4 regions of the Chromobacterium sp. genome follow, and region 4 is predicted to be linked to each of the others. Evidence: predicted binding sites of a transcription regulator. Region 4 holds the regulator's gene; each other region holds the start of a gene.
The links. The regulator FNR, encoded in region 4, switches genes on or off when oxygen is low (the NO sensors DNR and NnrR bind a similar motif). The targets are predictions, from matches to a motif close to TTGATNNNNATCAA.
Positions count from the first base shown of each region.

Region 1: ACE3QM_RS17655 (universal stress protein) is a predicted target of FNR. The motif match lies at 3,758-3,771, and genes of this name have one in related genera.
Region 2: pflB (formate C-acetyltransferase) is a predicted target of FNR. The motif match lies at 2,461-2,474, and genes of this name have one in related genera.
Region 3: ACE3QM_RS05370 (universal stress protein) is a predicted target of FNR. The motif match lies at 5,000-5,013, and genes of this name have one in related genera.

Region 1 is NZ_JAYSGF010000036.1:31,930-39,161, forward strand. It holds gene ACE3QM_RS17630 (MFS transporter) at 1-339, shown strand, start outside; gene ACE3QM_RS17635 (cupin domain-containing protein) at 409-780, shown strand; gene ACE3QM_RS17640 (YfaZ family outer membrane protein) at 838-1,371, opposite strand; gene ACE3QM_RS17645 (YceH family protein) at 1,464-2,105, opposite strand; gene ACE3QM_RS17650 (TlyA family RNA methyltransferase) at 2,278-3,024, shown strand; gene ACE3QM_RS17655 (universal stress protein) at 3,088-3,564, opposite strand; gene ACE3QM_RS17660 (hypothetical protein) at 3,871-4,191, shown strand; gene ACE3QM_RS17665 (glutamine synthetase family protein) at 4,259-5,608, opposite strand; gene ACE3QM_RS17670 (methyl-accepting chemotaxis protein) at 5,891-7,232, opposite strand, start outside.
Region 2 is NZ_JAYSGF010000034.1:6,504-13,735, reverse strand. It holds gene pflB (formate C-acetyltransferase) at 129-2,387, opposite strand; gene ACE3QM_RS16970 (formate/nitrite transporter family protein) at 2,615-3,442, opposite strand; gene ACE3QM_RS16965 (hypothetical protein) at 3,506-3,784, opposite strand; gene ACE3QM_RS16960 (HAAAP family serine/threonine permease) at 4,668-5,957, shown strand; gene ACE3QM_RS16955 (L-serine ammonia-lyase) at 6,044-7,232, shown strand, end outside.
Region 3 is NZ_JAYSGF010000007.1:23,163-30,394, forward strand. It holds gene orn (oligoribonuclease) at 1-47, shown strand, start outside; gene pgi (glucose-6-phosphate isomerase) at 132-1,781, shown strand; gene ACE3QM_RS05345 (CinA family protein) at 1,804-2,292, shown strand; gene xerC (tyrosine recombinase XerC) at 2,289-3,173, opposite strand; gene ACE3QM_RS05355 (AAA family ATPase) at 3,175-4,029, opposite strand; gene ACE3QM_RS05360 (TerB family tellurite resistance protein) at 4,095-4,508, opposite strand; gene ACE3QM_RS05365 (acyl-CoA thioesterase) at 4,521-4,958, opposite strand; gene ACE3QM_RS05370 (universal stress protein) at 5,076-5,525, shown strand; gene ACE3QM_RS05375 (DNA-binding transcriptional regulator) at 5,650-5,973, opposite strand; RNA gene ffs (signal recognition particle sRNA small type) at 6,247-6,345, opposite strand; gene argE (acetylornithine deacetylase) at 6,566-7,232, shown strand, end outside.
Region 4 is NZ_JAYSGF010000041.1:19,520-26,751, reverse strand. It holds gene ACE3QM_RS18735 (sodium:alanine symporter family protein) at 1-123, shown strand, start outside; gene hemN (oxygen-independent coproporphyrinogen III oxidase) at 191-1,597, opposite strand; gene fnr (fumarate/nitrate reduction transcriptional regulator Fnr) at 1,707-2,453, shown strand; gene ACE3QM_RS18720 (DUF1853 family protein) at 2,501-3,421, opposite strand; gene ACE3QM_RS18715 (RNA methyltransferase) at 3,411-4,190, opposite strand; gene ACE3QM_RS18710 (inositol monophosphatase family protein) at 4,393-5,184, shown strand; gene ACE3QM_RS18705 (VOC family protein) at 5,266-5,664, shown strand; gene udk (uridine kinase) at 6,013-6,633, opposite strand; gene ACE3QM_RS18695 (glutathione S-transferase family protein) at 6,726-7,232, opposite strand, start outside.

The DNA.
Region 1 (7,232 bases), on a different contig from region 4:
GCCTTGATCGCCGCCGGCGCGGCGGCCCTGGTCCAGATGTTCAGCGCCTGGCCGGGTTTGTGGCCGGCGCTGGCGGCCGGCGTGCTGCTGGCCAGCCAGTTGGCGATTTCCGCGGCCTTCGGCTGCGCGATTCCGCCGCTGCTGGCCGGGGCCTTGCGGGATTACCGCCAGGTGCAGGGCACAGCCGGCGCGGTGTTGGGCTTGATGTACTACCTGCTGATCGCCGGCGGCCTGGGCTTGCTTGGCGCGGCGTATCAGCCGCATGCCTGGTACCAGCCCTTGGCGATGGTGTTGCTGTGCGCGGCGATGTGGCCGGCGGCGCGGCGATTGAATCGGTAGGGAGTTGAATATCCTGTCTGCTTCATGGCATTGTGTTAAAAATATCAAACAGAAATGGAGGGTAGAGCGATGAAGCAGGCCAGCGATATCATTGTGTTCCAGCGCCACGATGTGGCGGTGGAATCTTTTGTGGCGGCCGAGGATCGCCGCGTCGCCGGCGAATGCCGGCAAACTGTGGCCAACCACTATTCCGATCCCAGCGGTCAGTTCCACGCCGGCATCTGGAGCGGCGGGCTGGGCTGCTGGAAAGTGCGTTATAGCGAGCATGAGTTCTGCACGCTGCTGCAGGGCCGGGTGCGCGTCAGCGACGAGGCCGGGCACAGCGTGGAGTTGACGCAGGGCGATCACTTCGTGATTCCCGCCGGCTTCGTCGGCACCTGGCAGGTGCTGGAGCCGGCGTGCAAGACTTACGCGGTGTTCGAAGCGAGCCGCGCCGAATGAGCCGCAACAAACAACAGCCCCGCAATGCGGGGCTGTTTTTCGTGGCGCAGTGCTGGTTTAAAAGGTGAAACCGGCGCCGATATACATGCCGTCCGCCAGGCGGCGGTTGCGGTCGCTATTCTTGCGCTCGATATCGAAATAACGGTAGCCGGCTTCCACGGTGAAGGGGCCGATAGGGTTCCAGCGCACGCCGGCGGCGAGGTCGCTGACATTCTTGACGCTGCCGCTGGCCATGCTGTCGCCGCCGTAATAGGCCTGGCCGTAGAGGCTGACCTTGGGCGCCAGCTGGATATTGGCGCGGCCGCCGAGCAGGGCGGCGGTGCCGGAGCCGCTGCTGGGGTTGAGCCCCATCAACTTGCCGCCGGCGGCCAGGGTCACCGGGCCCAGCGGAAACGCAAACTCCAGGCCGGCGCCGCCGGCATTGCCGTTGTGGTCGCTGTTCAGGTAATCGATGGACAGGCCCAGGCCGGCGCCTTGCGGAGTGCGGCTGAACTGTTGGAAATCCTTGCCGGCGATGAAGTTGTAATCGGCGGCGTGGGCGGTGGCGGTCAGCGCGAGCAGCGCTGCGGCGCTGAAGGACAGGATTTTCATAGGGTCACTTCTCTTGGGTGAGTTCGACAATAAGGGAAGTGACCGCTATTTAAATAACAAGTTCTGCGCGCAAGCAAATATTCGCAGGTGAATTATTCACTGGCCAGCAGATTTTCCAGCTCCAGCAGCCGGGTCTTGAGGGCGGCCACTTCCGCTTCCAGCGCGGCGACGCGGCCGGCAATGCCCACCTCGATCACCCCGCAACCATTGTCGACGGCACTGGGCAACAGCTGCGGCTCGCCGCTGAGCAAATGGGCCCAGCGCGCTTCGCGCTCGCCGGGCTGGCGTTCCAGTTTCAGCACCAGCGGCGGATATTTGTCGGCCAGCGCATTGAGCGCGGTTTCCACTTCCTCCACGCCGCTGAAGCCGTAGATGCGGCCGGAGCGGGTGCGGATCTCCGCCGCGGTCTGCGGCCCGCGCAGCATCAATAGCGCCAGCGCCGCCAGCCGCGCGCCTTCTATATTCCATTCATAATTGAGCCTGTGCTCGTACTTGGCCACCCGGCTGCCGGCCGGCAGCCGCTCGGCCACCAGTTTCCTGGCGATCAGGCTGTCCAGCGCCGCGCTGAGGTCGGCTTCGGACAACTGCATCACCGGTTCGCGGCTGGTCAGTTGATTGCAGGCCGAGGCCAGACCGTTCAGGGTCATCGGATAGGCGTCCGGGGTCAGCGCCTGTTTTTCCACCAGGGCGCCCAGCGCGCGCACTTCGCGCGCTTCCAGTTGATGTGTATCCATCATGTCTCCGCTAGAGGCTGCCGGCGCCTGGAGCGACGGCGGGCCGGATTGGCATGTAGCGATTCTAGCGCGGTTGGCGCCATGACCGCACGGTGAGATCATGGCCACGGCTTGACAGCGGGCGGAGCGCTTGCCAGTCTGTGCGGTTTTTGGCTTTGCGTGGGAGGGAGCGATGACGCGAGTGGATGTATTGCTGGTGGAACTGGGGCTGGCGGCGTCGCGCACGGCGGCGCAGAATCTGATCGCCGCCGGACGGGTCCGTTGCGATGGCGCGCCGGTGAGCAAGCCCAGCCAGAAGTGCGCGCCGGACAGCCGTTTCGACATCGCCGCCGACCCGGCCGACCGCTTCGTGTCGCGCGGTGGCTTGAAGATGCTGGGCGCGCTGGAGGTTTCCGGTTTCAACCCGCGCGGCGCGCTGGCGCTGGACGTGGGCCAGTCCACCGGCGGTTTCAGTGATTGCTTGTTGCAGCAGGGCGCGCAGCGGGTGGTGGGCGTGGATGTCGGCCACGATCAATTGCATGCGCGGCTGCGCGCCGATGAGCGGATACGCTATTTCGAAGGGGTGAACGCCAGGGCGCTGGACCATGCCGCCTTGCTGGCGGCCAACGACGGCCTGCCCTTCGATCTGATGGTGTGCGATGTGTCCTTCATCTCGCTGACCCTGGTACTGCCATCGGCCTTGCCGCTGATCCGCCCGGGCGGGCATTTGCTCAGCCTGGTGAAGCCGCAGTTCGAAGTGGGCCGCGAGGGCTTGGCCAAGGGCGGCATCGTCCGTGACGAGAGCTTGTACCCGCGGGTGCAGGACAAGATCCGCCAAGCGGTGGGGGAACAGGGCTTCGAAGTGCTGAAGTGGTTTGACAGCCCGATCACCGGCGGCGACGGCAACCGCGAATTTTTCGTCTACGCGCTCAAGCGCTGATACCTGCCGGCGCGGGGCGATGTCGGATGACAAGGGCATCGCCAAACCCGCGCGCGGCGTCTATCATTCGACTTGGCCGAATTCGCTCTGCTCGCTGCGCAACACCATCACCGGACAGTTGGCGCGGCGCAGCAGGTTCTGGGCGAAGCTGCCCAACAGCAGATGCGCGATGCCGCTGCGGCCATGGGTGCCGAGCACGATCAAGCCGGCCTGGTGGCTGTCAGCGTAGCGCACCAGCAGTTCCGCCATATCGGTGCCGCCGTCCCAGCTTTCCGCCATGTGGATCTGCACTTGGGCGACGCCGGCTTCGACCGCTTGCTTGCGCGCCTGCTCCAGCACACGGTTGCCGTCGCGGAAGGCTTGGTCGTGCAGCTCATGGGTGCCGAGCAGGCCGACGCCTTCCACCGCCAGGTCGCGCAGGCTGGCGATATGGAACAGGGTCAGGCTGGCTTTGCAGAACTTGGCGATGCGGATGGCTTCTTGTAGCGCCTTATCGGAATTGCTGCTGCCGTCCAGCGCGGCGATGATGTGTTGGTACATGTTCTTATGTCCTTTGTGGCAGTGAGACGATGGGGCTTGGCGCCGCTAACAAAACCTCAGGCAAGGCGCTCCGACGCAGGCAGCACTCGAGTGCGGCAAGCCGGCGCAACGCAGCATCAGGGCTTGGTTAGCCGCTCTTATTGGGACAGCATATCGCGGCCGGCGATATAGGCCAAGTTTGCCTGGTTGGGGTTTGACTTGAAGCAAGCCGCGGTCCCAGCCGCGCCGCCGCTTGGCGCGCGGCCGTTGACGATGGGGCGGGACGGCGTTTTACAATTCGATTATCTGATTAAAGGTTTGATGGGAATGGCGGTATTTCTATTGATCATCGGCGGCTGTCTGCTGGCTTTGCTGGCCTGGGTGCTGTATTCGCGCCGCGGACCGCGTCCGGAAAAACGCGCGCGCGCCGAGGACAAGGTGTATGCGCTGAACACCCAGATCCGCAGCGTGGAGCCGCCCGAGCACACCACCGGGGTGGCGTTCGGGGTCTTGCTGAAAGCCGCGCGCGGCGACCGCGCCGCGGTGGAGAAGTGGATCGTGGCGGAACAATACCGCGGTAGCGTGCCGGTCAGCCGCGAAGAAGCGATAGAGTTGCTGGCGCGGCGGCTGCTGCTGAGCCGCAACTGAGGCGCTTGGCGCGAGGCAATCAAACAGGCCCGCGTCAGCGGGCCTGTTGGCATTGGTCAACGGGTTTTCAGGCCAGCAGGCCCAGGTATTGACGCTCCCACGGCGTAATCTGGCTATGGTAGTGAGTCAGCTCCACCTCCTTCACCGCCAGATAGGCGGCGCTGAATTCGGCGCCGAACAACTGCTTGGCGGCTTCGCCGGCGGCCATCGCCTCGCAGGCGGCGTCCAGCGTGCTCGGCAGGCTGGCGCGCTCGCTCTTGAACACATTGCCGCAGGCGGGCTCGCTGGGCCGCAGCCGGCCTTCCATGCCGAGCAGGCCGGCGCCCAGGCTGGCGGCCAGCGACAGATAGGGATTGGCGTCGCAGCCGGGCAGCCGGTTTTCCACGCGGCGCCCTTCCGGACCGGACACCGGCACCCGCAGGCCCACCGAACGGTTATCCAGACCCCAGCTCAGATTGACCGGCGCGGCCATGCCCTTGACGAAGCGGCGGTAGGAATTGGGGCTGGGGCAGAATAGCGGCATCAGTTCCGGCAGATAGCGCTGCAGGCCGGCGATGAAGCCGTGAAACTCTTCGGATGCCTCGCCGTCGGCGCGGCTGAACACATTGTCGCCGTGCGAGTCCACCACGCTCTGGTGCAAATGCATCGAGCTGCCTGGCTGACCCGGCAGCGGCTTGGCCATGCACACCACGCTGAGGCCGTGGCGGTTGCCTATTTCCTTGAGCGCGGTCTTGAACAGAAAGGTCTGGTCGGCCAGCGCCAGCGCATCGCCGTGCTTGAGGTTGATCTCGAACTGGCTGGGGCCCATCTCGTGGACAAAGGTATCGGTGGCGATGCCCAGCATTTCGCAGGCGCGGTACAGGTCGTCGAAATAGGCTTCCAGATCGTTGAGCGAGGAAAAGCTGAAGGAGTCGAAGCCGGCCTCGCGGCGGCCGCTGCGCAGCGTCGGCGGCTGAAACGGCTGTTGCGGGTCGCCGTGGGCGGCGAAGATGTAGAACTCCAGCTCCGGCGCCACCACCGGCGTCCAGCCGCGCGCGGCGTAGCGCGCCAGCACCGCTTTGAGGGCCGAGCGCGGCGCCAGCGGCGCCAGGCTGCCGTCGTGGTCCACGCAATCGCAGATCACGCTGGCGCGCGGCGTGGTGGCCCACGGCACCTGGCGCAGGGTGGCGAAGTCGGGGACCAGGGTCACGTCCGGATCGTGCTCGCCGTAGTAGCGGTAGTCCGGGAATTCTCCAACGCAGCTTTGGATGGGCACCGCGCGCGCGATGCGCAGCGGCTGCCCCTTGATGAAGGCCTTGGCCGGCAGGGTCTTGCCGCGGGCAAAACCGTGCACGTCGGCGAACGCCAGTTCTACGTCACGAACATTCTGCTGGATCAGCCATTCGGCGAGTTCCGCCGGGATGGTGGCCTGGGACATGAGTCTCTCCCGATGCGCTTGCGCATTATTGTTTGCATGTTTGGGTCTGTCTGTCCGTGGCTTTGTTTTATTTTTTGGAGCGTTTGCTCTGCGGCCATTATGCCATCAGGGAGGGGCGGGAGAGCAAGCCCGGCGTTCGAGATGCTCAGCTGCGGTGCGCGCGCTCGGTTTTCCCCGCCGCAACGCCTAGTCGCGCCCAAGCGCGCGAGATCGTAAACACGCTCTTGGCGCAGCAAAAAGCCCCGGCGGACCGGGGCTTGGGGATGCGAGGCGGGAGAACGTTTATAGGCGGAAACGGCCCACGGTCTGCTGCAGGGTATCGGCCTGCTGGTCGATGGCGCGCACCGCTTGCACCGCGTTGCTGACCGAGTTCTGGGTTTCTTCCACCACGCCGGCCACTTGCTCGACGTTGCCGGCGATATTGGTGCCGGCCTGGCTCTGCTCGCCCATCGCCACCACCACATTGTGCACATGTTCCAGCGCCTGGCTGGCCTGTTTGCTGATGGCGTCCAGCGTCTGGGCCGCCTGCTGCACCTGTTCGACGCCGCCTTCCACCGCCGGGCGGATGTCGTCCATCTGGCTGGACACGCTGCCGGTTTCGCTGACCACCGCCTGCACGATGGTGGAAATCTCATCGGTGGCGGTGGCGGTGCGTTCCGCCAGCTTGCGCACTTCGTCGGCCACCACCGCGAAGCCGCGGCCCATCTCGCCGGCGCGCGCCGCCTCGATCGCCGCGTTCAGCGCCAGCAGATTGGTCTGGTTGGCGATGTCGCGTATGGTTTCGGCGATGCCGCTGATATTGCGCGTGCGTTCAGCCAGCTTGCCCACCATATCGCTGGCGTTATGCACCTGGCCGGCGATATTGCGGATGCCGTCGGCCGCCTGAGCGGCCAGCGCCTCGCCCTGGCGCGCCAGCTCCACGGTGTCGCGCGAGCCGGATTCGGTGTCGCGGGCGCTGGCGGTGACGTGATCGATGCTCACCGACAGCTGCTCGATGGCGGCGGCGGCGGAACTGGTGGAAGAGCTGGCGACGCCGGACACGTCGTGCACCTTGTCCATATCGCTGGAAAGCTGACGGCTGGCCTGGTTGATGTTGGAGGCGGCCAGGCGGATTTCCTCTATCATCTGGCGCAGCTTCAACTGCATCTCACGCATCGCCGCCAGCAGGCTGTGCGGCGGGCCCTGCACCGCGATGTCGGTGCCCAGATCGCCGTCGGCGATGGCCTTGACCACTTGCGCCGCGTAATTGGGATCGCCGCCCAGCGATTGCATGATGCTGCGCGACACCAGGAAGATCAGCGCCGCCAGCGTGATCATGCCGATGACGGCGATGATCAGCAGCGTGCGCGCCTGGCTCCAGAACAACTGGTCGATGTCATCGATGAAGATGCCGGTGCCCACCATCCAGCCCCAGGGCTCGAAGCGCACCACGCCGTTGAGCTTGGGAAACTCTTCCTTGCTGCCCTTGCGCGAGGTCTGGATCGTCACCAGGCCGTAATGGTCCTTCTGCAGCGCTTCTTCATACACCGCCACCGTGGTGCGGCCGTCCGGCAGCGTGCTGCCCATGTCCACCTTGCCCACCCGGTCCTTGCTTGGGTGGAACATCACCACGTTCTGCGGATTG
Region 2 (7,232 bases), on a different contig from region 4:
ATCGGCCAGCGCCTCGAAAGGCATCTTCTGCGACATTGATCCCAAACCGCCACGCATAAAAAAAGCCTCCCCTAAGGGAGGCTTGGCGTTGTGCCGGCTGGCCGTCGCGGTGGCCAGCGGCCTTGCGCTTACATGCTGCCGTGGAAGGTGCGGTTGATCACGTCCAGCTGTTGCTCGCGCGTCAGCTTGACGAAGTTCACCGCATAACCGGACACGCGGATGGTCAGTTGCGGATACAGCTCCGGGTGTTCCATCGCGTCCATCAGGGTTTCGCGCTTGAACACGTTGACGTTGACGTGGAAACCGCCGGCGTCGGAGAAGCCGTCCAGGCAGTTGGCCAGGTTGGCTACGCGTTCTTCTTCGCTATGGCCCAATGCGTCCGGGGTGGCGGAGGCGGTCCAGCTGATGCCGTCCAGCGCGGCTTCATACGGCAGCTTGGCTACCGATGCGCCCGCGGCGACAAAGCCTTTCACGTCGCGACCGTTCATCGGGTTGGCGCCCGGAGCGAACGGTTCGCCGGCGCGGCGGCCGCACGGGGTGTTGCCGGTTTTCTTGCCGTACACCACGTTGGAGGTGATGGTGAGCACGGACTGAGTCGGCATCGCGTTGCGGTAGAAGTGCGGCTGGGCCTTGATCTTGTCCATGAAGGTTTCGGTCAGCCATACCGCGATGCTGTCGGCGCGGTCGTCGTTGTTGCCGTAAGCCGGGTAGTCGCCTTCGATCTTGTAGTCCACCGCCAGGCCCTCTTCGTTGCGGATGATGTGCACTTTGGCGTGCTTGATGGCGGACAGGGAGTCGGCGGCCACGGACAGGCCGGCGATACCGCAAGCCATGGTGCGCAGGATGTCGCGATCGTGCAGCGCCATTTCGATGCGTTCGTAGGCGTATTTGTCGTGCATGTAGTGGATGCAGTTCAGCGCCTTGACGTAAGTCGCGGCCAGCCAGTCCATCAGCAGGTCGAACTTGGGCATCAGTTCGTCGTAGGTCAGCACGTCGCTCTTGATCGGCTCGAAGCCCTTGGCCACTTGCACGCCGGATTTTTCATCCACGCCGCCGTTGATGGCGTAGAGCATGGCCTTGGCCAGGTTGGCGCGGGCGCCGAAGAACTGCATTTGCTTGCCGATGCGCATCGCGGACACGCAGCAGGCGATGCCGTAGTCGTCGCCCCAGTGCGGACGCATCAGGTCGTCGTTTTCGTACTGGATGGAGCTGGTGTCGATGGACACTTTGGCGCAGAAGTCCTTGAAGCCGCGCGGCAGCTGGGTGGACCACAACACGGTCAGGTTGGGTTCCGGCGCCGGGCCCAGGTTGTACAGGGTGTTGAGGAAGCGGAAGCTGCTCTTGCTCACCAGGGTACGGCCGTCTTCGCCCATGCCGCCGATGGATTCGGTCACCCAGGTCGGGTCGCCGGAGAACAGTTGGTCGTATTCCGGGGTGCGCAGGAAGCGCACGATGCGCAGCTTGATCACCAGGTCGTCGATCATTTCCTGGGCTTGTTCTTCAGTCAGCGCGCCGGAGGCCAGATCGCGCTCGATGTAGACGTCCAGGAAGGTGGCGACGCGGCCGAAGGACATGGCGGCGCCGTTTTGTTCTTTCACGGCGGCCAGGTAGGCGAAGTAGGTCCACTGCACCGCTTCGCGGGCGTTGACGGCCGGGCGGCTGATGTCGAAGCCGTACTTGGCGGCCATCTGCTTCAGTTCGTCCAGCGCGCGGAATTGTTCGGACAGTTCTTCGCGCAGGCGCAGCACGTCTTCGTTGAAAACGGCGTCGTCCAGCTCATGGAATACTTTTTGGCGTTCGGCGCGCAGGAAGTCGGTGCCGTACAGGGCCACGCGGCGGTAGTCGCCGATGATGCGGCCGCGGCCGTAGGCGTCCGGCAGGCCGGTGATCACGCCGGATTTACGCGCGGCCATGATGTCCGGGGTGTAGGTGTCGAACACGCCCTGGTTGTGGCTCTTGCGGTAGTGGGTCCACACGTCCTTGATGACCGGGTCCAGCTTGAAGCCAAAGGCTTCCAGGCCGTTCTCAACCATGCGCAGGCCGCCGTTGGGCATGATGGCGCGCTTGAGCGGAGCGTCGGTTTGCAGGCCGACGATGACTTCGCTGGCTTGGTCGATGTAGCCGGCGTCATGCGCGGTGATGGAGCTGCCGCGGTCAGCGGACACGTCCAGCACGCCACGGGCGCGTTCTTCTTTCAGCAACTCGCTCAGGGTGTCCCACAGCTTCTGGGTGCGCGCGGTGGCGGGCGCCAGGAAGCTGGCGTCGCCTTCAAACGGCTTGTAGTTCAGCTGGATGAAGTTGCGGACATCCACCTTGCTTTGCCATTCACCACCGGTGAAATCGCGCCAGGGGTTGGCTTGAGTCGCGTCACGATTCAGAGCATCCATGTGTGCCTCCTAGTAACTATCAGTAAATGTTGAGTACTGAACATATTGTACATTCGGTTTCGAAAAAAATCGTTTGATAAAGATCAACTGCCGCCGACTAAAACGCGGTTTCCGAACCGGGCGCCGCGGCGGCGAAATTCCATAAAAAACGCTTTATTTTCAATACCATGAAAAACCACATCAACACGCCGTCATTGTAGCCGTCGCATTACATTCGAAAACGAACATCAAACACTGGTTCCGAGCGCCGTCGCGGCCGGTTTTGCGGCTTCGCGCCGCGCCGGCAGGGTGTGACGCTCCAGCAGGTAAACCACCAGGCCCACGCCCAGCGCGCCGCCGGCGATATTGCCCAGGGTGGCCGGAATCATATTGTGCAGGATGGCGGCGGCGTCCAGGCCTTGCATGCCGTGCAGCAGGGCCAGCGAGAAGAAGGCCATGTTGGCGATGCTGTGTTCAAAGCCGGAGAAGAAGAACACGAACACCAGCAGCAGGATCATCAACATCTTGGCGGCATCGCCGGCCATGCGCAACGGCACCCACACCGCCAGGCAGATCACCCAGTTGCACAGCGCGCCCTTCCAGAAGATTTCCCAAGCGCCGGCATGCACTTTATGCGCGGCCACATTGAACAGCAGGTGGTCGGCCGGCAGGCTGCCCATGCCACCGGCGCCGGCGAACACCGCGGTGAACAGCAACACGCCCAGCAGATTGCCCAGGTAGACCATGGTCCAGCTGCGCAGCAAGTTGCACACGCGGCAGTCGCCGCTGAGCACGCCCACGCTGAAGTACATCACATTGCTGGTGAACAGCTCCAGCTTGCAGACGATGATGCTGACCAGGGCCACGCCAAAGAAGCCGGCCACGGCGATGTAGTAGCCGGGGGAGCCGACGGCGAAGAAGACCTGGCCCAGCTTGAGGCTGACGCTGAGCACCACGGCGATCAGCGCGCCGGCCATGCCGGCGCTCAATAGATAGCGCCCAGGGTGCTGACGCAGCACGGTCTGTTTGGAGGCGGCTTCGGCCGCGACATAGGCGAGTGTGGAGGCGTGATTCATGTTTTTCATTTCGCGAGCTAGGGCAGAGCCGCCGGCCTCGGGTCCATCTTGATGCAATGCCTATCAACTGATGATGCCGTTTTCAGGTTTCCGCCGGGACTTGCCCGGCCTGGCCTGCTTCCGACACGAGTTTGTTTGGCTGTCATCCTTGATGGCTTCCCGCGCCTGCGCTTGCGCCGATTGTTGGTTCACGAAAATTTTATGTTCGTATTGCATCATCGTTGTTTGATAACAATCAAACGCAGGTCTTTCCCTGGCGAGACTCTGTTCAGCTCCTTCTTTTTGCAACATGGCCGGCAACGGTTTTGCCTTTCGCCGCGCCACGAAAGCGTCCTTCTCCACCGGACACCGGCTTTACGCCGATGGCAAGCGCGATTGCAAACAATACAAAAATGCTTAAAAATCAGCCAACTAGGCGAAAAACGGTCGTTTGATAGGCAAAACAATGTTTGAAACCAATCAAAAAATGTTCGTTTTGAAAAATTTTTGTTCGTTTTCGAAAACAATTTTACTGCTCGGATTTCATATTATGATACTTCATCGCAAGCCGTCAGCCATGCTGATATAGCAAACGTCTTGACGTAAGCGAGCACCTCCACCTCCCCTGCATTGTGCCCACCCCCCACCGCAGCAATCCAATTAATTACTATTTTTCAGTTAGTTAGCTCACCAAACCAAGCCATTTCCACGGGCTAGGCAACCTGTTTCCAACCCTAGCCGCCGTCGCTCCACCCATGCCATGCGCGTGTCTTCCCGCGTTACAACTAGCTCGAACCATGTCGAAAAACCCGGCCGAGCTTTCAAGCAAGCGCTCGGTTTCACTCAACAACGATCAGCAAAGCAACATTAAATCAAAACAATCTGAAAATTGGAATATTCCGCAAACAAGCCACGTATTGAGCAATTTTCTTATTTTTATGGACGATTTTTCTTATTTTTAAACCAAAAACAATCAATCATCATGATATTGATAAGTCATCAACAGCAAATAGCAATTGTTCGGATGTTCGTTTTGCTTCAAAATAAAGTTGATTAGAATCAACTGATGTTCTGAAAGGTGTAACCCCCTCGGTACAACTGCCTATACCATGCACATCAATGAAGCGTGAATCACTAATCAACGGTTCCCGCTACTGACTAAAAGTCTAGCAAGAGATAAAACGGCGCGCCGCCTGGCGGCACGTCAAAACGATTACCCCATTTGTCTTTAATGAAGGCCAATATCATGTCTCAAGCCGTTTCCACCCCCCTGCCCAAATCAGGCGCTTCGTCCGCATGGACCAAGCAAGATACCGTCTGGATGTTGGGTCTGTACGGCACCGCCATTGGCGCCGGCACCCTGTTCCTGCCCATTAACGCCGGCATCGGCGGTCTGTGGCCGCTGATCGTCATGGCGCTGCTGGCCCTGCCGCTGACCTTCTTCGCTCACCGCGGCCTCACCCGCTTCGTGCTGTCCAGTTCCAAGCCGGGCGCGGACATCACCGAGGTGGTGGAAGAGCACTTCGGCGTGGGCGCCGGCAAGCTGATCACCCTGCTGTACTTCTTCGCCATCTACCCCATTCTGTTGGTGTATAGCGTGGCCATCACCAACACCGTGCAATCCTTCATGGTCAACCAGCTGGGCGTGTCCGCTCCGCCGCGCGCCATCCTGTCGCTGATCCTGATCCTGGGTCTGATGGCCATCGTGCGCCTGGGCGAGAAGATGATCGTCAAGGCCATGAGCGTGCTGGTTTACCCCTTTGTCGCCTGCCTGATGCTGCTGGCGCTGTACCTGATTCCGGAATGGAACGGCGCGGCCATCCAGCAAGCCGGCAGCCTGGGCGACGCCCTGTCCCACGGCGCGTTCTACAAAACGCTGTGGCTGGCCATCCCGGTCATGGTGTTCTCCTTCAACCACTCGCCCATCATTTCGTCCTTCTCGGTTGACCAGCAGAAGCTGCATGGCGACGCCGCTGAGCCGGCCGCCGGCCGCGTGCTGATCCGCGCTCACGTCATGATGGTGCTGTCGGTGATGTTCTTCGTGTTCAGCTGCGTGTTCAGCCTGTCCCCGGCCGATCTGGCCGCCGCCAAGGCGCAGAACATTTCCATCCTGTCCTACCTGGCCAACCACTTCCGCAACCCGGTGATTGAATGGGTGGCTCCGCTGATCGCCATCGTCGCCATCAGCAAGTCCTTCCTGGGTCACTACCTGGGCGCCAAAGAAGGCTTCAACGGCCTGGTGATTAAGCAACTGCGCCAGAACGGCAAGTCCATCGAGACCGCCAAGCTGGACCGCTTCACCGCCGTGTTCATGATCATCACCACCTGGGCCGTGGCCACCTTCAACCCCAGCATCCTGGGCATGATCGAAACCCTGGGCGGCCCGGTGATCGCGATGCTGCTGTTCCTGATGCCGATGTACGCCATCGCCAAAGTGCCGGCCATGAAGAAATACTCCGGCGCCGCCAGCAACATCTTCGTGGTTCTGATCGGCCTGATCGCCATCTCCGCCATCTTCTACGATCTGTTCGCCTGATCGCCCTTCTCTGACAACCCGGCCGGTCGCGGCCGGCCGGGTTCCTCAGCATCAAGCCAAAGTATCAAGCCAAGAGGTAAGCAATCATGTTCAGCATGACTGATATCTACAAAATCGGCGTCGGCCCCTCCAGTTCCCACACCGTCGGTCCGATGAAGGCCGGCCACCAGTTCCTGGGCTCGCTCAAGGAAACCGGCCGTTTCAACCAAGTCACCCATGTTCACGTCGACTGCTACGGCTCGCTGGCCCTGACCGGCAAGGGCCATTGCACCGACCACGCCATCATCCTGGGCCTGGCCGGCAATCTGCCGGACACCGTGGACCCGGAACAGACCCCGGCCCTGATCGCCGATGTGGAAAAAACCCGCCAGCTGACGCTGGGCCGCACCCATCAGCGCGTGGGCTTCGACATGGATTTCCACACCGCCAACCTGCCGATGCACGAAAACGGCATGCAGATCCACGCCTTCGTCGGCGACGAGTGCGTGCTGACCAAGACTTATTATTCGATCGGCGGCGGCTTCATCGTGGACGAGGAGCATTTCAATCAAAGCTCCTGCAGCGACACCCCGGTGCCCTATCACTTCCTCAGCGCGCAGCAGATGATGGATATGTGCGAGGAAACCGGCCTGTCCGTGTCCGCGCTGGTGATGGAAAACGAAAAAGCCTTCCACGAAGCCAAGGATGTCGAGCAGCACTTCGCCAAGGTGTGGGATGTGATGAAGACCAGCATCGAGCGCGGCATGCGCACCGAGGGCAATCTGCCCGGCCCGATGCGGATTCCGCGCCGCGCGCCGGCCCTGCATCGCATGCTGACCAGCTCCTTGCAAGTGGCCAATGACCCGATGAGCGTGATGGACTGGGTCAATATGTACGCGATGGCGATGTCGGAAGAAAACGCGGCCGGCGGCCGCGTGGTCACCGCGCCCACCAACGGCGCCTGCGGCATCGTGCCGGCGGTGCTGGCCTACTACAACCACTTCATCCAGCCGCTGGACGAGGACAGCTGCCTACGCTTCTTCCTGTCGTCCGGCGCCATCGGCTGCCTGTTCAAGCTCAATGCGTCGATCTCCGGCGCCGAGGTGGGCTGTCAGGGCGAGGTGGGCGTGGCTTGTTCCATGGCCGCGGCCGGCCTGACCGAGTTGATGGGCGGCAGCCCGTCCCAGGTGTGCATGGCGGCGGAAATCGCCATGGAGCACAACCTGGGCCTGACTTGCGACCCGGTGGGCGGCCAGGTGCAGATTCCCTGCATCGAGCGCAACGCCATCGCCGCGG
Region 3 (7,232 bases), on a different contig from region 4:
CGATCGAGGAGTTGCGTTACTACCGCGAGCATTTCCTCAAGCTGTAAGCGAGGGTGTTGTTCCGCGGGGGCGGCTCGGTAAGAGGGCTTGCCCCTTTATTATTGGCAAATCTCATTCCAGCGGCAATCCATATGGCTTCGCAACGCAGTTCCGACATTAATTCCACCCGGGTCTGGGCCCGGCTGCATCAACATCAGCGCGCAACCCGGCACATGCATATGCGTGAGCTGTTCGATGCCGATCCGCAGCGTTTCCAGCGCTTTTCGCTGGAGCTGGACGGCCTGTTGCTGGACTACTCCAAGAACCGCATCACCGAGCGCACGCTGGAACTGCTGTTCGAACTGGCGCGGGAGGCCGACCTGGCCGGCTGGATGGAAAGGATGCGCGGCGGCGAGCGCATCAATGTCAGCGAGGACCGCGCGGTGCTGCATACTGCCTTGCGCCTGCCTGCCGGCGAACGGCTGGAGCTGGACGGCTGTGAACTGGTGGCCGAGGTGCAGGCGGTGCTGCAGCGAATGCGTGTTTTCAGCGAGCAGGTGCGCGGCGGCGAGTGGAAAGGCTTCAGCGGCCGGCGCATCCGCCATGTGGTCAATCTGGGCATAGGCGGCTCCGACCTGGGGCCGCTGATGGTGAAGGAGGCGCTGGCCGCGTATGCGACGCCGGAGCTTGAGGTGCATTTCGTCTCCAATGTCGACGGCGCCCACATCGCCGGCACCTTGCAACGGCTGGATCCCGCCGAAACCCTGTTCATCGTCGCCTCCAAATCCTTCACCACGCCGGAGACGCTGCTGAACGCGCAGGCGGCGCGGCAGTGGTTTCTGCAGGCCGGCGGCGAGGCCGACATCGCGCGCCATTTTGTCGCGGTATCCACCAATCTGCCCGCGGTGCAGGCCTTCGGCATCGATCCCGCGCATATGTTCGGCTTCTGGGACTGGGTGGGAGGGCGCTATTCCACCTGGTCGGCGATAGGTCTGCCAGTGATGCTGGCGATAGGTTTCGACCATTTCCAGGAGTTCCTGGCCGGCGGTCACGCGATGGACCAGCACTTCTTCAGCGCGCCGTTCGCCGCCAATATGCCGGTGCTGCTGGCCTTGATCGGCATCTGGTACAACACCTTCTACCGCGCCCACACCCATGCCATCATGCCTTACGATCATGGCCTGCGCCGCTTGCCGGCCCATGTGCAGCAATTGGACATGGAGTCCAACGGCAAGCGCGTCGGCCGCTACGGCGAGGCGCTGGACTTCGATACCGGCCCGGTGATCTGGGGCGAGGAGGGCGCCAACAGCCAGCACGCCTTCTTCCAGCTGCTGCATCAAGGCACGAGGCTGGTGCCTTGCGATTTCATCATTCCAATGCGCAGCCATTACGCCGTCGGCGAGCAGCATCAGGTGTTGGTGGCCAACTGCCTGGCCCAGACCGAGGCCTTGATGCGCGGCAAGAGCGAGGCCGAGGCAATGCGCGAATTGGCGCATCTGCCGGGCGAGCAGCTGGACATGCTGTTGCCGCAGAAGCTGTTTCCCGGCAATCAGCCGTCCAACACCCTGGCGCTGGACGCGGTGACGCCGCGCGGCGTGGGCATGTTGCTGGCCTTGTATGAGCACAAGGTTTTTGTGCAGGGTGTGATCTGGGGCATCAATTCCTTTGATCAATGGGGCGTGGAGTACGGCAAGCAACTGGCGCGCCGCATCCTGCCGGAACTGGGCGCGGCCGACGACGCGCTGGCGCACGACAGCTCCACCAATGGCTTGATCCGTCATTTCAAAACGCGGCGAAGCTGAGAGGATGGTCATGCAAGAAAGCCTGGAATTGGCTCGCCGCTTGGGCGAGCGTCTGCTGGCGGCGGGCGAGAGCGTCGCCGCCGCCGAATCCTGCACCGGCGGCATGATAGCCGCGGCCTTGACCGATATCGCCGGCAGCTCGGCCTGGTTCGGCTATGGCGTGGTCACTTACAGCAATGAGGCCAAGCAGCGCCTGCTGCAGGTGGATGAGCGCGCCTTGCGCGAGCATGGCGCGGTCAGCGAGGCGGTGGTGCGGCAGATGGCGGCCGGCGCGCGGAAACTGTCCGGCGCGGATTGGAGCGTGGCGGTGTCCGGCGTCGCCGGCCCCGGCGGCGGCACGGCGGCCAAGCCGGTGGGCCTGGTCTGGTTCGGCCTGGCCGGTCCGGACGGCTGGAGCGAGGCCTTCAGCTGTCGCTTCGACGGCGACCGCGCGCAGGTGCGCGCTCAGACCGTGATCCGCGCCTTGCAGCGTTTGGACGAGTTGCTGGCCGCGCGCAGCCGCTCGGCTTAATCCTCGTTTTCCGGTTTCTTGCGCGCGCGCGGGTGCGCGTCGTCGTAGACCTTGGCCAGGTGTTGGAAGTCCAGCGCGGTGTAGATCTGGGTGCTGGACAGATTGGCGTGGCCCAGCAGTTCCTGCACCGCGCGCAAATCGCCGGAAGACTGCAGCAAGTGCGAGGCAAACGAGTGGCGCAGCATATGCGGATGCACATGCTGCTGCGCGCCGGTCTTGATCGCCCAGTCGCGCAGGCGCTTTTCCACCTGGCGTCCGCCCAGTCGTCCGCCATGGCGGGCGATGAACAGCGCGTTTTCCCCCTCGGCCGCCTGGCGTTGTGCCAGCCATTGTTGCAAGCAGGCGCGCGCCGCGGCGCCCAACGGCGTTATCCGCGTCTTGCCGCCCTTGCCGCGCACGCGCAGCAAGTCGTCGGAGAAGTCGATGTCTTCCAGGTTCAATCCCACCGCTTCAGACAGCCGTAGCCCGCAGCAGTAGATCAGCTCGAATAGCGCGCGATCGCGGACGGATAGCGGATCGGCATCGTCTATCCGGTCCAGCAGCGCCGCGGTGCTATCCACCGGCAGCGCCTTGGGCAGCGGTTTGTCCTGCTTGGGCGCGCGCAGGCCCAGGCTGGGGTCGTCCGGGCGCTGCGCGCTGTCCAACAGCCATTGGTAGAAGCGGCGCCAGGCGGACAGCTTGCGCGCCAGGCTGCGGCTATGCAGCCCTTGGGCGTGCAGCTTGGCCAGCGCCTTGCGCAGTTGGCCGGCCTCGGCTTGCGGCAGCGGCGTGGGGGCGAGCATGGCCGCCAATTGCTCCAGGTCGCGCAGATAGGCCGCGCTGGTGTGGCCGCTGCGGCCGGCCAGCGCCAGCGAGGCGGCGAAGCGATCCAGGCTTTCCATCTCAGCGGCGCAGCTTGGCCATCTGCATCAGCCGCTCGAACAGTTGCAGGTCCTGTTCGTTCTTCAGCAAGGCGCCGGCCAAGGGCGGCGGCGCATTGTCCTGATGGCGTCGTTTCAGCGCGTCGGCGTCCATGCCTTCGGCGGTCAGCAGCTTCAGCCAGTCCAGCAGCTCCGAGGTGCTGGGCTTTTTCTTCAGGCCGGGCAGCTCGCGGATGGAGAAGAACACTTCCAGCGCCTCGCTGACTAGTTGCTGGCGCAGCGCGGGGAAGTGGACGTCGACGATGGCCTGCATGGTATCCCGTTCCGGGAAGCGGATGTAATGGAAAAAGCAGCGGCGCAGAAACGCGTCCGGCAGCTCTTTCTCATTGTTGGACGTGATGATGATGATGGGGCGTTGGCGCGCGCGCACGAATTCCTGGGTTTCGTGCACGAAGAATTCCATCTGGTCCAGCTCGCGCAGCAAGTCATTGGGGAATTCGATGTCGGCCTTGTCGATCTCGTCGATCAGCAGCACCGGCGCGGTGTCCGCGTCGAAGGCCTGCCACAGCTTGCCCTTGACGATGTAGTTGCGGATGTCGTGCACGCGGGCGTCGCCCAGCTGCGAGTCGCGCAGCCGCGACACCGCGTCGTATTCATACAAGCCGTGCTGGGCCTTGGTGGTGGATTTGATCGGCCAGACTATCAGCTCGCGGCCCAGGCTGTGGGCCACTTCCTCGGCCAGCATGGTCTTGCCGGTGCCGGGCTCGCCCTTGATCAGCAGCGGACGTTCCAGCGTGACGGCGGCGTTGACCGCCATCATCAGGTCTTCGGTGGCGATGTAGTTTTCGGTTCCGGAAAATCGGGTATTGCTCGTCATGGGTGACAGGGGCTTCGAAATGGCCACGGCAGCCGCTTGGGCGGTTGCTGTGGCTTGGAAAGAGGTTAACGGGCGAATTCGCGTTCCAGGTCGTCCAGCGAAATGCCCCAGCTTTTCATCATATGGCTCAGCAGCGCCATTTCCGGCTCGCTGATGGTGCCGTCGGACTTGCTGATGTCCATGGCCAGCACGCAGGCCAGCACGCGTTTGCGGCGGTCGGTGATTTCGGTCAGCAGGCCGTTGATGCGCTCGGCGTCCAGCAGGCGGATGGTGCCGTCGTCGCCGGCTTCGTCGGAGACGTCGTCGCAGTAGTCGACCAATACCTTGGTGAATTGTTTGCGCGGCAGGCCGATTAGGTCATAGACGTGCAGTTTATCCAGCAACTCCAGTTCGCGCGGGTCCATATTGCCGTCCGTGATCATGAACATGGCCAGCAAGCGAGCCAGCGCTTCCGGGCTGTTGAGCGCGTATTTTCTCATGACGTCTTTCCTTTATTCTGATGTGACGCCAAGCCGGGCCAGAAACACTGGGGGCATGGCGGCAAGCTTGCGGCAGGCATAGTCGAAAAAAACGATGCCAGTCTTCAATCTTGCCACTTCTTTCCCGGTTTTGTCATTGCTTGCCTGATAGAGCAAATCGAAACCGCGCGGACCGATGTCGGTGACGGCGAGGCCAAAGCGCAGCACATCGCCGTGAAAGGCTTCCGCGCGATAGCAGACGGCGGTGTCCGCCACCACGATGCCCAGCCCTTCGACGCTGAGCTCGTGGGCATAGCCTAGACTTTGAAAGAAGCGTAGCCGTGCCTCGTGGGCTAGGCGCAGCACGGCGTCGTTGCCGAGGTGGCCGCCGTAGTTGATGTCGCCGATGCGGACATCGACGCGGGTTTCGAAGGTGAAGCGCTCGGGCAGCTCAAGCTTGATTCTGGGCATGATATGGGCTTTGGGCGAGTCGTTTAACTTGCTTGTTTGTCTTAATCTGGGTCAACAGTACGGTAGCATGGTTTGATAGACTGAAAGTGTAAGGCAAATACAACAAGGAGCAGAGTCATGTATCAGCGCATTTTCGTACCGGTGGATGATAGCGAAACCTCCAATCTGGCGTTGCACGAGGCGTGCCAGCTGGCCAAGGAAGTGGGGGCCAGCCTGAAGCTGGTGCATGTGGTGGACCTGGCGCAGTTTGGCTGGGGCGGTACCGAGTTCCTCGACGCGACCGAACTGCAGAAGTCGATCAAGCAGGCCGGCGAGCAGGTGCTGGGGCAGGCGGGGGCCAAGGCCAAGGAGCTGGGCGTGGAGGCGGATTGCAAGATACTCGAGAGCTGGGGCGACAAGATCGCCGCGGTGCTGGTGGATGAGGCCGGCTCCTGGGGCGCCGATTTGATAGTGATGGGTACCCATGGTTGGAGCGGTTTGATGCATTTGCTAATGGGCAGCGTGGCGGAAGGGGTGCTGAAACTGGCGGACGTGCCGGTCTTGCTGGTGCGCAATCCTGGTGACTAGGCCGATGGCATGCGAGCCGCGCCGCTTTGGCGCGCGCGGCGCGTAGTTGCTTGTCGGACAATTCGAGTGAAAAAATAAAGCCAGCCGGCATTGCTGCGGGCTGGCTTTGTCGCGCGGGAGCCGCTTAGTTGGCGGTGACTTCCACGCTGCCATCCTGGGCTTCCAGCTTGGTGCGAACCGCTTTGCGCAGGCTCTTGTACAGGTCCGGGTGGGTTTCCTTGAGGTATTCGACGATTTCGAAGTCCTCGCGACGCACCTTGGACAGGTCGATCTGCTCCACATGCACCAGGCGCAACAGTTCGCGCACCGGCTTTGGCATGTTGCGGCCGCTTTCGTAGCGGGAACCGCCGGATTGGGTCACGCCGATGCGGCTCCAGAACTCTTGCTGGTTCAGGCCGAGCTTGCGGCGGATTTCACGCGGGTTGGGGATTTTTTCAAACAGTTTCATTGAGTGTTCCTCTCAGTATCAAAGAATATTGGTTCTAATATTTTTTTAGGTTCGTGCCCTGCACCCTAAAAATAGCAAAAAAAATCCATCAGGAATAATTCTGATGCAAAAAAGTTCATGAAGTTCCGTTAAGCACGAACTTCGTTTTTTGCAATGTTAGTGGCTTCTTATTGTCAAGGACAATGGGATTTGCAGGGCGAGACGCGAAAAGATACTGCGTGGTCGCTTTTTTGTAAAGCGTTTCGGCATCTGAGACAGAAAATAAAGGGGAGGGGCGGCGAGCCTGACCCCCGGCACTTGCGCTAAATAACTGTGGCTGCTTCCTTCCGGACCTGACCAGGTTCGCTATCGCGCAATGCGGGGAGACCCGCCTCAAGAGAAGACGCATTCTAGCGATAAGCGGCGGCTTTGCCAAGCGCGGCGTGCGTTTTTATTGCCGGCGCGGCGGTTGCCGAAGCGGCGGCGGCAAGGCAGACTTGGCTGCATCCTATAACGAGAGTCCGGCAAGACCCCCGTGTGCGGCCGGCGCAAGCCGCGCGGCGCCGGGGTTGGCGGTCTCTTCAAACACCATGGCAAGGCTTGGGAGAGCGAGATGTCTCAATCGGCGCAAGAACTGTTGGCGGAACTGGTCCGCTTCGATACCACCAGCCGGTATTCCAATCTGCAATTGATCGAATGGGCGCGCGATTATCTGCTGCGGCTGGGCGTGGAGGCCACGCTGACCTTCAACGACGATGGCGGCAAGGCCAATCTGTTCGCCCGCATCGGCGCGCCGGAGTTGCCGGTGGTGTTGCTGTCCGGGCATTCCGACGTGGTGCCGGTGGATGGGCAGGTCTGGGACAGCGATCCTTTCGCGCTGACCGACAAGGGCGATGGCCGGTTGTATGGCCGCGGCTCCGCCGATATGAAGGGCTTTATCGCCTGCGTGCTGTCCTTGGCGCCGTGGTTTGTCGAGTTGGCACAGGGCGGGAAGCTGCGCCAGGCGATCGGCATCGCGCTGTCCTATGACGAGGAGGTGGGTTGCCTGGGCGTGGGGCGGATGATAGACCGGCTGGTGGCCGATGGCGTGCAGGTGTCCGGCTGCATCGTTGGCGAACCCACCAGCATGCAGCCGGTGATCGCGCACAAGGGCATCGCGCATTATCTGTGCAAGGTGAGCGGCCGCGCCGCGCACTCCTCGCTGACGCCGCAGGGTGTCAACGCGATCGAATTCGCCGCGCGGCTGATCACCCATATCCGCAAGCTGGCGGACGCCGAGG
Region 4 (7,232 bases):
CGCTATTTCTTCATCGTGCTGAAGGATTACGAGCGCCAGTTGAAGCAGGGCGAGTCCACTCCGGTGTTCAAGGTGGCGGATTACCCGGAACTGGCGGCCAAGGTGGAAAAAGACATCTGGTAAGTCTGAACCTGGTTCCAACGATAAACAGCCCGCGTTTCGACGCGGGCTGTTTTGCTGTGGAGCAAGCTCAAATGGTCTTGGAGTAGCGCGCCTGAGTGCGGCGCTCGCGCAGGTGGCGGTCGAAGATCATCGCGATATTGCGGATCAGGAAGCGCCCCCTGGGTTCCACCATGATGAAGTCGCCGTCGAAGGACAGCAGGCCTAGTTGCTGGAACTCGCGGATCTGCGGCAGTTCTTCGGCGAAGTACTCGGCGAAGTTGATGCCGTGGATTTCCTCCAGCGCCTCCACCGACAGCGAGAAGCGGCACATCAGGCCCTGGATGATACTGCGGCGCAAAATGTCGTCATTGTCCAGCGTCAGCCCGCGCAATACCGGCAGGTGGCCGCTGTCCAGCGCCGCGTAGTAGCTGTCCAGATCCTTGGCGCTCTGACTGTAGCAGGGGCCGACCTTGCCGATTGACGACACGCCAAGACCTATCATGTCGCAGTCGGCGTGGGTGGAATAGCCCTGGAAATTGCGCTGCAGCCGGCCTTGGCGCAGCGCGGTGGCCAGCTCGTCGTCCGGCTTGGCGAAGTGGTCCATGCCGATGAAGACATAGCCGGCGTCGGCCAGGCGCTGCACCGAGTCTTGCAGAATATCCAGTTTGGTTTCCGCCGAGGGCAGGTCGGCCTCGTTGATGCGGCGCTGAGGCATGAACACGGTGGGCAGGTGGGCGTAGTTGTACAGCGCCAGCCGGTCCGGCCCGATGGCGATCACTTTGTCCAGCGTGCGGCGCACCGATTCCCGGGTCTGCAGCGGCAGGCCGTAGATCAGGTCTACGCTGACCGACTTGAAGCCGGCATCGCGCGCGGCCTGGATCACCTCCAGCGTTTCCTCTTCGGACTGCACCCGGTTCACCGCCTGCTGCACCGCCGGCTCAAAGTCCTGAATGCCGACGCTGATGCGGTTGAAGCCGAGTTCGGCCAGCTTGAAGATTGTCGCGGCGCTGACTTTGCGCGGGTCTATTTCTATGGAATACTCCCCCTCCTTCAAGAACTCGAAATGAGTCTTGAGCAAGGTCATCAGTCGTTCCAGTTGCGCGTCGGACAAGAAGGTGGGGGTGCCGCCGCCGAAATGCAGCTGTATCACCTGCTCGCGGCGCCCCAGACAGGAGGCGACCATGCGGACTTCTTTTTCCAGATAGTCCAGGTACAAGTCAGCCTTGCTGCTGTCCTTGGTGATGATCTTGTTGCAACCGCAGTAGTAGCAGATAGTGTTGCAAAAAGGTATATGAGCGTACAATGATAAAGGTTTACGGTTGGCGCCGATGCTGCGCTGCCGTAGCCAGTGGATGTAGTCTGTTTCGGCGAAACCCGGCGTAAAGCGATCCGCAGTCGGGTATGACGTATATCTAGGACCTGTCCCGTCGAGGCGCTCGATCAGCGCGCGGTCGAATTCAAAATGGGCAGGAGAAAATGGGTGGGTGGTCTTCATGTCGTATTTGGATAGCAAAACCTCTGGTGGACTGGTAAATTTGCGGAAATCCTGCGAATTTCGCTTTGATAAGGGTCAAGCTTCAGCGCAAGCTTGCACTAAACATGCCATGTCCGATCAGAACCATATCTCTTTGCATAACCTGAAGGTCTCCTGCTCCAACTGCAGCCTGAAGGAACTCTGTCTGCCGGTTGGGCTCAACCGCGAGGAGTTGACCCAGCTTGACGCGGTGATCCGCCAGAGCCGCCGTTTGAAGCGCGGCGAGTACCTGTTCCGCAGCGGCGAGGGCTTCCGTTCGCTGTTCGCGGTGCGCACCGGCTTCTTCAAGACCAGCGTCGCCAGCCAGGACGGCCGTGAACAGGTCACCGGCTTCCATATGTCCGGCGAATTGATGGGCCTGGACGGCATTTCCGCCAATGTACACGGTTGCGACGCCATTGCGCTGGAAGACAGCGAGGTGTGCGAACTGCCGTTCAGCCGCATGGAGAGCCTGGGACGCGAAATTCCCACGCTGCAGCACCATTTCTACCGCTTGATGAGCCGCGAAATCGTTCGTGATCAGAATGTAATGTTGCTATTGGGCAACATGAAGGCGGAGGAGCGCTTGGCCGCCTTCCTGCTCAATCTGTCGCAGCGTCTGTCCACTCGTGGCTTTGCCGCCAATGATTTCATCCTGCGCATGAGCCGTGAGGAAATCGGCAGCTTCCTGGGCCTGAAACTGGAAACCGTCAGCCGCACGTTGTCCAAGTTCCAGCAGCAAGGCTGGATTACGGTAGACCATAAGCATATCCAGCTGGTGATGGTGGACGAGCTAAAAGCGCTGATCTCCGGTTGCGCGCACGCCAACGGGCATTGAGCGCGCAGCGCCGCATTGCTGAAGGCAGGCCATGGGCCTGCCTTTTTTCATGGGCTAGGGCTGCCGGCGATTTGCTCCAACAGCCGCGACAAGGGCGCTTCCTGCGGCCAGCCGGGCGGCACGGCGAAGCCGCGCGCCACTTCATGCCAGCAAGCATCGGCGCCGGCTTGCAGCTCCGCCAGCAATTGCGGCGCCGCCGCCTGTTCCAGCTGCGCGCGCAATGCCGCCGCGGTATGGGTCTGTTCGAAGCCGAGCCGCGCCGGCGCCAGCCAGCTCAGTCTGGGCAGCCAGGCCCAGCGCGAGGCCGTGCTGGAGGCCGGCCATTCGCCGCGCAGCGGCCAGTATTGCCCGTATAGCGGTTGGGCCTGCGGAGGCGGTTCCGGCGCGGTGTCCAGGGCGTGGAACAGCCAGCCGCTGAGCCGGGCGCCTACCGCGCAGCCGGCAAAACCCGACGGCAGCATGGCTTGGGCCGCCGGGTGGCGAGATAGGCGCAGCTGGGTTTGCAATTTACGGGCTTTCAAGGCCCAGGCGTCGCGCAGGCTGGGGCCGGTCAGGGTGTCCGCGTCGCGGCCCAGCTGGAGGTAGAACTTGCTGGCGGTTTCCAGGTGCAGCGGCTGGCCGTCGAGACGCAGCAGGAAGTCGAACTCGCCGATGGTGCGGCCGTCCGGGCCGCGCACCGGCAGATTGTTGGCAAGCAGCTGGATATGCGGCGCCAGCCGGAACCAGAACGATAGCAGCCGTTCCGCGTAATGGCCGAGGCGGCGGGTGGGCTGGCGCGCCAGCCAGCCGTGCAGTTCGGCCGGATCGGCGTCCAGCGCTTGCAGCAGCGCCGGGCCGTCGGCGCCCAGCAGCCGTTGCGGCGCGATGTCGGCGCCGCTGTTCCACGGCGCCGGGGCGGTCAGCAGAAAAGCCAGATCGCGCACCGCCGGGTGCGCGTAGGGCAGGGTGAACAGCGGCTTAGTCGTCATCCTTGGCGGGGGCATCGCGGCGGACTTCGCCGTCGGCGGCGCGCTGAACCTGTTTGAGGAAGCCGCGCAGGATGTCGATTTCCTCGCGCAGCAGGCCGGCGCGGTTGAACAGGGTGCGCATCCGGCGCATCATCCGCTCGCTGTTGCGGCGGCGGAAATAGCCTATCTTGTCCATGGTCTGTTCCAGGTGGCCGCAGAAGCCTTCCACCTCGCCCAGCGCCGCCGCGTCGCTGTCCGCGCGCAGGTAGTCGACGTCCACGCCGGTGTGGCTGAACAGCTCATAAGTCATCACCTGCACCGCCATCGCCAGGTTCAGCGAGAAGTAGTCCGGGTTGCCGGGAATGGTGACCAGGCGATTGCATTGCTCGACTTCTTCGATCGACAGGCCGAAGGTTTCATTGCCGAACACCAGGGCCACCTGTTCGCCGGCGCGGGCGCGCGCCACCAATTCCGGCGTGGTCTGGCGCGGGGTGGACAGCGGGGTGGTCAGCTCGCGGCGGCGGCTGGTCAGCGCGCAGGCGATGGTGACGTCTTGCAAGGCCTCGGCCAGGCTGGACACCACGGTGGCCTGCTCCAGCAGATCCACCGCGCCGGAGGCCAGGGTATTGGCTTCGTCGCTGGGAAACACTTTGGGTTCAACCAGATACAGCCGGCTCAGGCCCATGGTCTTCATCGCCCGCGCGGCGGAGCCGATATTGCCCGGATGGTTGGGCCGCGCCAACACCACGCGAATGTTTTTCAGAAAATCAGGTACTTGGGGTTTATTCATCAGCAGTTTCACATTAAAATAGCCGGCTTATCGAAAAGCCCGCGCGCCGTTTTGCGCGCAAGGCCAGCGCTTGCCGGATGGGCAGGCATGTCGCCTTGCCCGATTGCGCCGGGTTTTTCTTGTTCCTTAACCCAGATTGTTACTAGCAGACGTCGCGTCATGTGGCGGACGTCTGTCATGGTTGAAAGTGTAGAGGCCGTCAATGCATCCGATGCTCAATGTCGCGGTGAAAGCCGCTCGCCGCGCTGGCAGTGTCATTCAGCGCGCGTCGCTGAATCTCGACGCGGTGCGCGTAGAGCGCAAGAAACACAATGACTTCGTGACCGAAGTGGACCGCGCCGCGGAAGAGTCCATCATCGCTTCCATTCTGGAAGCTTATCCCAAGCACGCGATTCTAGCAGAAGAGTCCGGCGCGAAAGGCATCGGTTCGTCGGAATACGAGTGGATCATCGATCCCATCGACGGCACTACCAACTTCTTGCACGGCCACCCGCAGTACGCGATTTCCATCGCGCTGGCGCACAAGGGCCAGGTGCAGCAAGCCGTGGTCTTCGACCCCAACCGCAACGATCTGTTCACCGCCTCGCGCGGCGTCGGCGCCTTCCTCAACGATCGCCGCATCCGCGTGTCCAAGCGCTTCATGATGAATGAATGCGTGATCGCCACCGGTTTCCCGGTGTCCGACCAAAGCTATATCGACCAATACCTGGGCATGCTCAAGGATGTGCTGGCCAAGACCGCCGGCGTGCGCCGCGAAGGCGCGGCCTCGCTGGACTTGTGCAATGTGGCTTGCGGCCGCGTGGAAGGCTTCTGGGAGCTGAACCTCAAGCCTTGGGACATCGCCGCGGGCAGCCTGATCGTGCAGGAAGCGGGCGGCATCGTCACCGACTTGTCCGGCGAGCAGGGCTGGCTGGAGTCCGGCGACATTGTCGCCGCCAACCCGAAAGTGCTGGCGCAGCTGCTGCACACGCTGGCGCCGCATATCGGCAAGTAAGCGCTGTCGGCTTGGCCCACTGGGGCTTGGCTAAGCGGGTCACGGCGTCCTCGGGGACGCCGTTTTTGTTTGGAGCGTGAGATGAAACAGTTTTTGGGTTCGATCGCCCTGGTGGTGACGGATTACGATGAAGCCATCGCCTGGTATGTCGACAAGTTGGGTTTTGTGTTGCTGGAGGACGAACGGCAGGGCGAGGACAAGCGCTGGGTGCGCGTGGCGCCGCCGGGGGCGAGCGAGTGCGCGCTGCTGCTGGCCAAGGCGAGCAATGAGCGGCAGCAGGCGGTGGTGGGCACGCAGACCGGCGGCCGCGTCGGTTTCTTCCTGCATACCGACGATTTCTGGCGCGATTACCGCCGCATGGCGGCGGCGGGCGTGAGCTTTAGTGAGCAGCCGCGCGAGGAAGCATATGGCACCGTGGTGGTGTTCGAGGATTTGTACGGCAATCGCTGGGACTTGCTGCAATTGAAGTCCGGCGTTTAAACGCCGGCAGGGCCCCGTGAATAACAAAGAGCCGCGCATTGCGCGGCTCTTTGTTATTCACGTCGCCAAAAACCGCCGGCTCGTCGTCGGCCGCGGCTTGCGGCTGCGGGGGGTAGGCGTCCGCCTCGTGCCAATTCAGATCCAGCTCCAGATCCAGTTCGGCCAGCATGGCCTGGCGTCCGGCTTGGCGCTGTCCGGAGCGGCTGCGCGCGTGGGCGCCGCCTTTTTTCATGATGGGCGCGCAAGCGTGTGGGTTGCGCGGTTTGATCGTATGCATGGAATGCTCCTGTGCGTGGCGCCCGCTGGAAGAGCGGGCGGAAGACGGCGGCGTGGATGCCGCCGCGTGAATCAATTATGTACCATCAGGCTCGCCACCTTGGTGGTGATGATGTCCACCGCCGGATCGTTGGCGCCGTGCGGCAGGATCACGTCGGCGAAGCGCTTGGTCGGTTCGATGAACTGGTTGTGCATCGGGCGCACCGTGGTCAGGTATTGCTCGATCACGCTGTCGGTGGTGCGGCCGCGCTCGGTGATGTCGCGCTTGAGACGGCGGATGAAGCGCACGTCGGAATCGGTGTCGACGAAGATCTTCAAGGACATCATGTCGCGCAACGCGGCGTCGTACAGCGGGAACAGGCCTTCGATGACGATGACCGGCGCCGGCTGCACAGTGATGGTTTCCTCGGCGCGGGTGTGGTTGGCGAAGTCGTAGACCGGCATTTCGATGGCGCGGCCATTGCGCAGATCATCGATGTGCTCGATCAGCAGCGGCCAGTCGAAAGCCTGCGGGTGGTCGTAGTTGGTCGCCAGGCGCTGTTCGAAGGTCAGATGGCTCTGGTCGCGGTAGTAAAAGTCTTGAATGATCACAGCCGCCATCTCGGAGCCAATGGTTTCCAGAACTTGGTTGGTCACCGTGGTTTTGCCGCTGCCGCTGCCGCCTGCAACGCCGATGATGAACGGGGTGGTCATGAAACTATCCTTCTACGCGTAAAAAATATAAAAAAACGCGCCATTCTAATGAGTTATGGCGCGTCCTTCCACTCTAATTGCGACATTATCCGTTATGAAGCGCGCTGACCTTCCGCCTGAGCGGCGCGATACCACTCCCGCATCGCCGGCAAAGCCAGCAGGCGGTCGACATAAGCCTGCGATTGTTCTGGCAATTTGACGTTGTAAGTGTGGAAGCGGGTGGCGATGGGAGCGAAGAAGGCATCAACGATGCTGAAGCCGCCGAAGATGAATTCGCCGTCTGCCTGGTGACGCGGTAGATGCTCTTCCCACAGCGAGATGATGCGGGCGATGTCGAATTCCACCGCTGGCGTGCTCTGGTAATTGATGTGGCGCAGCGTCAGATTCATCGCCAGGTGTTCGCGTAGCGCGGAGAAGCCGGAATGGATTTCGGCGACGATGGAGCGGGCGACCGCGCGCAGTCCGGCGTCGTCCGGCCATAGCTTGGCGGCGGGAAAGCATTCCGCCAGGTATTCGCAGATCGCCAGCGAATCCCAGACCCGCAGCTTGCGGTCTATCAGCACCGGCACCTTGCCGGCCGGATTGGCGGCCAGGATGCG